Regions from separate parts of the Mesorhizobium sp. P2_C5_2 genome, predicted to be linked through region 1. Evidence: riboswitches for the same ligand, from Rfam matches in the RefSeq annotation. Region 1 holds a riboswitch; the other holds the start of a gene.
The links. A riboswitch is a leader RNA that binds a small molecule or an ion and turns the genes downstream of it on or off. The one in region 1 is predicted to bind thiamine pyrophosphate.
Positions count from the first base shown of each region.

Region 2: linked by a shared signal. The riboswitch ahead of AC1D1B_RS07580 (YkoF family thiamine/hydroxymethylpyrimidine-binding protein) and the one ahead of thiB (thiamine ABC transporter substrate binding subunit) in region 1 are both predicted to bind thiamine pyrophosphate.

Region 1 is NZ_JBFUDV010000008.1:209,764-213,967, forward strand. Features, by position in the region: gene thiP (thiamine/thiamine pyrophosphate ABC transporter permease) at 1-1,082, opposite strand, end outside; gene thiB (thiamine ABC transporter substrate binding subunit) at 1,327-2,328, opposite strand; TPP riboswitch at 2,377-2,491, opposite strand; gene AC1D1B_RS27490 (thiamine diphosphokinase) at 2,700-3,359, shown strand; gene AC1D1B_RS27495 (ABC-F family ATP-binding cassette domain-containing protein) at 3,361-4,204, shown strand, end outside.
Region 2 is NZ_JBFUDV010000002.1:151,770-155,973, reverse strand. Features, by position in the region: gene AC1D1B_RS07610 (hypothetical protein) at 1-68, shown strand, start outside; gene AC1D1B_RS07605 (DUF982 domain-containing protein) at 84-386, opposite strand; gene AC1D1B_RS07600 (DUF1236 domain-containing protein) at 598-927, shown strand; gene AC1D1B_RS07595 (hypothetical protein) at 1,017-1,232, shown strand; gene AC1D1B_RS07590 (DUF2934 domain-containing protein) at 1,317-1,556, shown strand; gene AC1D1B_RS07585 (hypothetical protein) at 1,691-2,056, opposite strand; TPP riboswitch at 2,251-2,363, shown strand; gene AC1D1B_RS07580 (YkoF family thiamine/hydroxymethylpyrimidine-binding protein) at 2,354-2,962, shown strand; gene AC1D1B_RS07575 (ABC transporter permease) at 3,269-4,066, shown strand; gene AC1D1B_RS07570 (ABC transporter ATP-binding protein) at 4,063-4,204, shown strand, end outside.

The sequences.
Region 1 (4,204 bases):
CCGCCACGGTGGCGCAGGGCCAGCGCCCGGCGCGCCATGATCAGCGACAGCGACAGCGCCACCGAAAGCAGCGCCGCCAGCAGGCCAAGACCGGCGCTGGTCAGCGTCGCCTGGCGCACCGCACTTTCGCCGGCCAGCCGGCTGAGATCGGCGCCAAGGCCGGAGGCGACGGTGGCCGCCATCGGCCCGGCGACGAACAGCAGAGCAAGCACGATCAATGCTGTGTTGAGCGCCGTTTCGATCGGGCCGGCCGAGAGATATCGGCGTGGCGCCACCGGCAGATTGGCGTCGCCGGTCACGTTGGCGCCCAGCCGCGTCAGCGCCAGCACCACGGCGAAGGTCAGCGCGATCTGCAGCACCGTGAGTGTGACAGCCCGTGCCGGATCGAAGTCGAAGCGCAGCGCCTGGTAGATGGCGACCTCCAGCGTCGTCGCCGCCGGCCCGCCGCCCAAGATGAGCACGATGGTGAAGGAGGTGATGCAAAGCATGAAGACAAGTCCGGCAACGCCCGGCAGGGCTGCACGCAGCACCGGCCATTCGATCAGCCGGAAAGCCGGTCTCGCCCCTATGCCGAGCTGGCTTACCAGCCGCCATTGATCGGCGGGCACCGTCCCCAGCGCTTCGAGGAACAGCCGCGTCGCCAGCGGCAGGTTGAAGAAGACGTGGGCGACGAGGATGCCCGAAAGCCCGTAGATATCAGGCCAGCTTTGGCCAGCGATCCCTGCGAAATAGCCCGCCCGGCCATAGAGCGCCAGTATGCCCAGCGCCGCGACAATGGCCGGCAACGCCAGCGGCACGGTGAACAGCTGCAGGATAAAGCCGCGGCCCAAGAAGCGCGGGTGCCGCGAGAGCGCACGCGCCACGAACAGCGCCGGCACGACGGAAAGCAGCGTCGAAAGCACTGCCTGCCAGAGCGTGAAGCGGACGACGCGCAGAAGATAGAGATCGAAGGCGGACGCGGCGCCGGAAAGGTCGTGCGCGCCTTCGCGGATGAGCCCGGCAAAGGCGCCGCCGATGAGCAGCGCGATTGCCGCGAGCGCGACGATGCCGGCGGTGATGCGGGGATCGCTGGGCGTTGGCATTCCGCCTAACCAAACACACGGGATGGTTTGAATAGGACGGAAGCGTTATCCGCGTCGAGTTCCCGCCCACCCCCCTCTGTCCTGCCGGACATCTCCCCCGCAGGGGGGGAGATTAGCAACTTCACTCCGCGTCCCGCACTTGCTGCGTGGAGGATTGGCGAAAGCGGTCGAGCGCTTGATCTCCCCCCTTGCGGGGGAGATGTCCGGCAGGACAGAGGGGGGTGTTCAAGCGCCATCCTGAATTCTACTTGCTCATCACCGTCAGCCACTCATCCACCCAGGCCTTGCGATTGGCCGCAACCTCTTCCGGGCTGAACAGCAGTGTCTTGGCCGGCTTGACCAGTTTGTCGAACGCCGGATTGAGCGGCTTGTCGGTTTTGCCCGCCGGGAACATCCAGTTGGTCTCCGGAATGACATTCTGGAACTTCGGTCCGGTCATGAAGGCCAAAAACTTTGCCGCCAGCGGGTTCTTCGCGCCTGTCGTGGTGATGCCGGCGACCTCGATCTGCAGGTATTCGCCCTCCTCGAAAGACGCCGCCTGGTAGCGCTCGGTGTTTTCGGCGACCATGTGGTAGGCCGGCGAGGTCGTGTAGGACAGCACCATCGGCGCCTCGCCCTTGGTGAACAAGCCATAGGCCTCGCTCCAGCCCGGCGTCACCGTCAGCACCTTCGGCTTCAACTTGGCCCAGGCTTCCGGCGCCTTGTCACCATAGACCGACTTTACCCAGAGCAGCAGGCCGAGACCCGGCGTCGACGTCCGCGGATCCTGGATGACGATCTTGTCGGCGGCGTCGCCCTCGACCAATTCCTTCAGGCTCTTGGGCGGGCTCTTCAGCTTCTCGGTGTCGTAAACGACGGCGAAGTAGCCATAGTCATAGGGGACAAAAGTATCGTCGCTCCAGCCGCCCGGCACGCTGTTTTCAGCCACCGCGCCATGCGGGACAAACAGCCCGGTGGCCTTGGCTTCGGCGGTCAGGTTGGTGTCGAGGCCAAGCACGATATCGGCTTTGGTCGAGGCACCTTCGAGCTTGACGCGGTTGAGCAGCGCGACACCATCGGCGACCGAGACGAAGTCGACGCTGCAGCCGCATTCGGCTTCGAATTCCTTCTTCACAGCAGGGCCGGGACCCCAGTCGGCGGTGAAGCTCTCGTAGGTGTAGATGGTAAGTTTGTCCTGCGCGGACGCAGGGCTTGCCAAAAGCGAAACAGCAAGACCCAGGGCTGGGACAAGACGGGACAAAAACATGCACATCGGCGCCTCCTCATGCGTGTTGAAAGGAATTGAGGCGTCGGTCTGTCCGAAGCGTCTAATCCCTCCGCCGGTACAAACCGGATCAGGTTCAGCGGGTTGGCGAGACTGCCTCTCAGCCGGTCCGCGAAAGTCGCGTCCGGCACCCCGTTAGAGCGTTTCGACACATAGGCCCGGCCAAGGTGCCACGCAAGCGGAAGTTTGCTCGAGCATGATCCCGAAAAGTGGGAACCGGTTTTCGGAAAAAGATCATGCTCCAAAAAAAGGAGCCAGATCAGGATGACGATTCAACCAAACGTCATCCTGATCTAGCGGCGGTGGCGCTCGGCCTTCCGTTTCGCCGGCAGGGCTGGTAAGGGCCACCGGATATGAGCACATTCACCATCCTGCTTGGCGGCGATCTCATCCGCACGCCCCGGCTCGACCGCCAGGTCGAGGGCACGCGCGTCATTGCCGCCGACGCCGGCATCGGCCATGCCCGCCTGCTCGGCCTGATGCCGGAGCTATGGGTGGGCGACTTCGATTCCGTGCCGGCGGACCTGCCCGCCGATCTCGCCGCCGTGCCGCGCCAGGTATTTCCGCCGGAAAAAGACAAGACCGACGGCGAACTGGCGATCGCAGCGGCGTTGGAGCGGGGCGCCACCAGCCTGGTGCTGGCCGGCGCTTTCGGCGGCAAGCGCGCCGACCACGCCTTCCTTCACCTGGCGCTCAGCCTGCGGCTGGCCGAGGCCGGCACAAAAGTGCTGTTGACCAGCGGCGCGCAGGAGGGCGTTCCCCTTTTGCCCGGCAAGGCCGGCTTCGACTACGCCGACGGTACGCTGTTTTCGGTGCTCGGCTTTTCCGATCTTTCGGGCCTCACCGTGACCGGCGCCAAATGGCCGCTCGACCATGTCGAGGTTGCCTTCGGCTCGTCGCTGACCATCTCCAACGAGGTCAAGTCACAGAAGACCGGGGGCCGGCTCGAAATCGCGCTCGGTCATGGCCGCGCGCTGCTGCTCGCTCATCCCTATCCCTTGCCTGAAAGCTGACATGGCCCCGCCCCTTCTCAATCTCGACGGGATAAAACTGACCTTTGGCGGCACACCGCTGCTCGATGGCGCCGAACTCACCGCGTCCGCCGGCGACAAGATAGCGCTGGTCGGCCGCAACGGCTCCGGCAAGTCGACACTGCTCAAGATCGCCGCCGGGCTGATCGAGCCGCAGGACGGCGAAGTCTTTCGCCAGCCTTCAGCGACGGTGCGTTATCTCCCGCAAATGCCCGACATGGAGGGCTTTGCCAATGTCCGTGCCTATGTCGAGGCGGGGCTTGGGCCGGCCGACGATCCCTACCGCGCCACCTATCTGATGGAGCATCTCGGCCTCACCGGCAACGAAAACCCCAACGATCTCTCCGGCGGCGAGGCGCGCCGCGCCGCTCTCGCCCGCGTGATGGCGCCGGAGCCCGACATTCTGCTGCTTGATGAGCCGACCAACCATCTCGATCTGTCGGTCATCGAATGGCTGGAAGAGGAGCTTGTCCGCACCTCGTCGGCGCTGATCGTCATCTCGCACGATCGTCGTTTTCTCGAACGCGTCTCGCGCGCCACCGTCTGGCTCGATCGTGGCCAGACCCGCCGCCTCGACAAGGGCTTTGGCCATTTCGAGGAATGGCGCGACCTGGTGCTGGAAGAGGAAGAGCGCGAGCAGCACAAGCTCGGCCGCCAGATCGTACGCGAGGAGCACTGGTTGCGCTATGGCGTGACCGCGCGGCGCAAGCGCAACATGCGCCGGCTTGGCGAATTGCAGACGATGCGCCAGCGTTTTCGCGGCCATCGCGGCGCCGAGGGCTCGGCGACCATGGTGGCCAGCGACGCCGCCGAATCCGGCAAGCTGG
Region 2 (4,204 bases), on a different contig from region 1:
CGCCGGATCAAGGCAAAACGCCGGTGATCAAGCCCGGCGAGGTGCCTGTGCAGCCGCCGAAGCAATGATCTCGTTTGAGGTCTCTACAGTGTGGGCCGGGGCCAGCCAGTTTTGGCCAGGCGAAGCGCCGTCACCGGATCGATACCGGTCCAGGCAATGCCTGCCGCCTCGGCAAAGGCGGTGAAGGCCCGCCGCGCCTGGTCCTTGGTCAGGTGTCCAGCCCTGGCCATTTCGCAGGCCCTCAGTGCCGTGTCATAAATCTTGCCGCGTCCGGCCTGCGGCCATTCCTTGAGAAAATTCTGCATCTCGGCCAACGTCGCGATGTCGCGTTTGAAGCCGGCGCCGACCGCAATCGCCACCGGAACTTGGAGCCGCATATCGTTCATATTGAAGGTCTCCTGAGGGATCGTCTTCAATGCGAATCATGCCGATGCGGTTCCAGCCTCAATGCCTGATCGGGCCGATCAATTAGTCTCCACTTACGGAACAAGACCGTACCGGAGGCGTTTGCCTCCAGGAGCCCGCCATCTCGATCTGTGCTGTTTTCGCCTCGTGCGGGAGCAAGGCGGCGCTCGCTAACAACGACAGGAGACGAAGATGAAAACCGTCCTTATTCCCGCCGTCGCCGGGCTTGCCATGATCGCTGGTCTCGGTGTTGCCGCTGCCGACGAAGTGATCGTCACGCAGCCGGCGCAGCAGCAGGTGATCGTCACCCCCAAACAGCGCACGGTCGTTCGCGAATATGTGCATAAGCACCCGCTGGCCTCGGTCAATCTTCTCGGCGTCGAACTGAATGTCGGCTCTGCTTTGCCTGACACGGTCGAACTGCAAGAGGTGCCCGATGTTCAGTACAGATACGCCGTCGTCGACAATCATACCGTGTTGGTTGACCCCGGCACGCGCAGGATCATCGAGGTCGTCGAGTAGTTCCGACCGATAGAACCATCATCGATAATCCGGCCCTGCCGTTCTTGCGAACAAGAATGGCAGGGTCGAATCGGGAAAGGAGCATTGCCATGTTGCCGCATGTCGAAACCCCGAATTCCGCCAATGTTGCGGCGTGTTGCGACAAGTTGCTGGCCGAGCGCAGTACGGCGCTGTTGTCGATGCAGGATGCGATCGCGGTCCTGCGCGAGCGCACCGGCACCGATCGTTCGGATGCCGACCTTGCGGGGCTGATTACCAAGAAAGCAGCACTGCTTGGTGTCGCGGTCGTTTCCGATCGGCGCTGAGTCACTCAAGACGCCGGCTGAATTTTCGGCTAATGTTTTCGTGGAATCTGGACCAACCGATCGGACCCAACCACGGAGGCTTAAGTGACGGACGACAGACAGGACCGTATTCGCCAGCGCGCACACGAGATTTGGGAACAGGCAGGCCGCCCCGAAGGCGCACATCAGGAACACTGGGAGCAGGCGACGGCTGAAGTCGATGGCGCAGCCGCCAAGCCGAAGAAGGCGGCGAAGAAGGCTGCTGCGAAGCCCGCCAAGGTAGACGCCAAGCCAAAGGCCGCGAAGCCTGCGGCCGCAAAGTCCGGCAAGGCCAAGTCGAAATAGGGCAACGCTGAATTCGCCCGGGGGGCCATCCTTGGCGCCCGCCGTTCAGGCGCGCCCGAGCCTCTCAACCTGACGAATTGCGGCTGCAATGGGCAGCGCAATTTGTTTGTTTGGCGACAAGGCGAAACAGCGTCTCATGCCTCCCAGGCATAACTCGACAGCGCGAAGCGGATGCCGGCTTCTGTCATGGTGAGTTCGCATTCGGTGATCTGGCGCAGATGGCGAAGATAGCGCGCCACCGTTTGCGGCAGCCAGCCGGCGCAGGCCTCGACATAGGCGCGGCTGTGAACGAGCGTGCCGGTCGACAGCCTCTCGTCCTTCTCGGCAATCACTTTCAGATACTGGCGGATGAAACGGATGTCGTCGGCGATGTCCTGGCTGGCCATCCGCCAAGCTCCGGCAACACGTTCGCGCTGGTCGAGCGACAAGAGCGACAACAGTGGGGGTGACAACAGCGGGCGGGAGAGGTCGGCGAAGGCGGCATGGTTCGCTGTGCTCACGGAAAACCCCTCGGGTGAAAAAGGTATCGTACTTTATGTACGAAATCTCGTCAAGCTTGGCGCGTACAATTTGAACGAATTCAGCACCCGAATGGCGCGGCTTTTTCACAAACGAAGAAAACTGGCCCCAACATACTTCGCGATGACCGCCGAAAAAAATCTCTTCCCCAATCGCTCGAACAGTGCTTTAACCCGCTCATCCACAGGGGTGCTCCGTATGGTCGGGGCTGAGATGAGGGCGGCAAGCCTTCGGACCCTAAAGCTGATCTGGATAATACCAGCGGAGCGAGGCGGGCGATGTTTTCCGGCGCACAGATTTCCCTTTATCCCATGACCGACGATTTCGTCGGCGTCATCCTTGGCGCGCTCGGCGCGCTCGATCCCTGGCGCGACCGGCTGCGGATCGAGACCGACGACATCTCGACGCTTCTGGTCGGGCCGCCCGAGGTGCTCTTTCCAGCCATGCGCGACCTGTTCGTGGCGGCGGCCAAAAGCGGCAAGCACTGCGTGCTTTCGGCAGCGGTTTCGCGTGGCTGTCCGGGCGAGCCCGACGATCCGATCTGCCGCTCCGACGAGACCGGCGGCCCCACCATTCCGCTGGACGAGCGCAAGCTCGCCGCGATCCGCGCCGTACAGGCCACGCCATCGACTAGCCAGCCGGTGGCTGCGCAATTCTCGCTCTATGTCATGGGTACCGGCGACCACATGGACGAGATCTATGGCTGCATCGATTTCCTGAAGCAGTCCGGTGTCTTCGAGCGCTCGAAAAACTTCTGCACCAAATTACGCGGCGATGCCGGTGCGGTGTTTGCAACGCTCGCCGAGGCCTTCTGCCGCTTCGGCCCGGGCGCCGGCCACGTCACCCTCGACATCACGATTTCGGCGAACAGCCCGAGCGCCGTCTGAGCCGCGGCTCAAGCGTCGTTCGTCGAGGATATTGCCGTGGCTGTTTTGCCCAACCCATCGCGTGGCGGAGATGCCTCCGCCTCTGACCTCTCAGCACAGAGAGGAGAGGAGCCATTGGCGATTGGCGAAGACGGCGATGCCGGTGAATCTTCCCCCTTGAGGGGGAGATGGCCGGCAGGCCAGAGGGGGTCCCAGCGCGTGGAGCGCCGACGTCCTTTTCGCGTCGGCAGGGCGTGGGCGCTCTACGGTCGGCGACCCCCTCTGTCGCCTTCGGCGACATCTCCCCCTCGAGGGGGGAGATCAGCTGTGGCCTCTGCCGTCGCCAAGACAGCACCCGCCGCCTTCGCTTTCGCCCTGCTCCTCGTCGCCTGGGAGCTCTACGCCCGCTATGGCGGTGTCGCCCCCACCATGCTGCCGGCGCCGTCGCGCGTATTGCTCCAGGCTTGGGAGAATCGCGCCGCCCTTGCCGAAAACATGCTTCCCACCATCCGCGCCACGTTTGCCGGCTTTGCCTGCTCGTTGGTCGCTGCCTTCGTGCTGTCGGCGCTGGTCGATTTTCTGGCCCCGCTGCGCCGCGCGCTCTTTCCGCTGCTGATCGTCAGCCAGACCTTGCCGCTTGTGGCGATCGCGCCACTCATCGTGCTGTGGTTCGGCTTCGGGTTGATGCCGAAGATCCTGCTTGTGGCGCTCGTCACCTTCTTCCCGATGATGGTGGCGCTGGTCGAGGGTTTTGCCGCCACGAGCACGGAGATTTCGCAGATGCTCGCCGCCATGGGGGCAGGGCGCTGGCGCATCTTCTGGCTGGCGCGGCTGCCTTCGGCGCTGCCCTATTTCTTCGCTGGGCTGCGCATCTCCATCACTTACGCCATCGTCGGCGCAATCTTCGCTGAATATGCGGGGGCGGCGAAGGGGCTTGGCATCTACATGCTCAACGCCAAGAACAATTTCCGCCCCGATTTGGTGCTCGCTGCAGTCGCCGTCAGCGCCGCGCTCACGCTCATCCTGTTCGGCATTGCCGTGCTCGTCCAGCGTCTCGCCATGCCTTGGGAAAATGCGGGGAGCGATAGCGACGACCGTAAGCGTTCGGAAGAGAGCCGCCAATGAAACGGCTCGAGCTCCGGGACATCAGCAAAAGCTTCGGCGCGCTGGAGGTGCTTGCCGGCATTTCGCTTCACGTCGCGGCCGGCGAGTTCGTCTCCATCCTCGGCCCCTCCGGCGCCGGCAAGTCGACGCTGTTCCGGC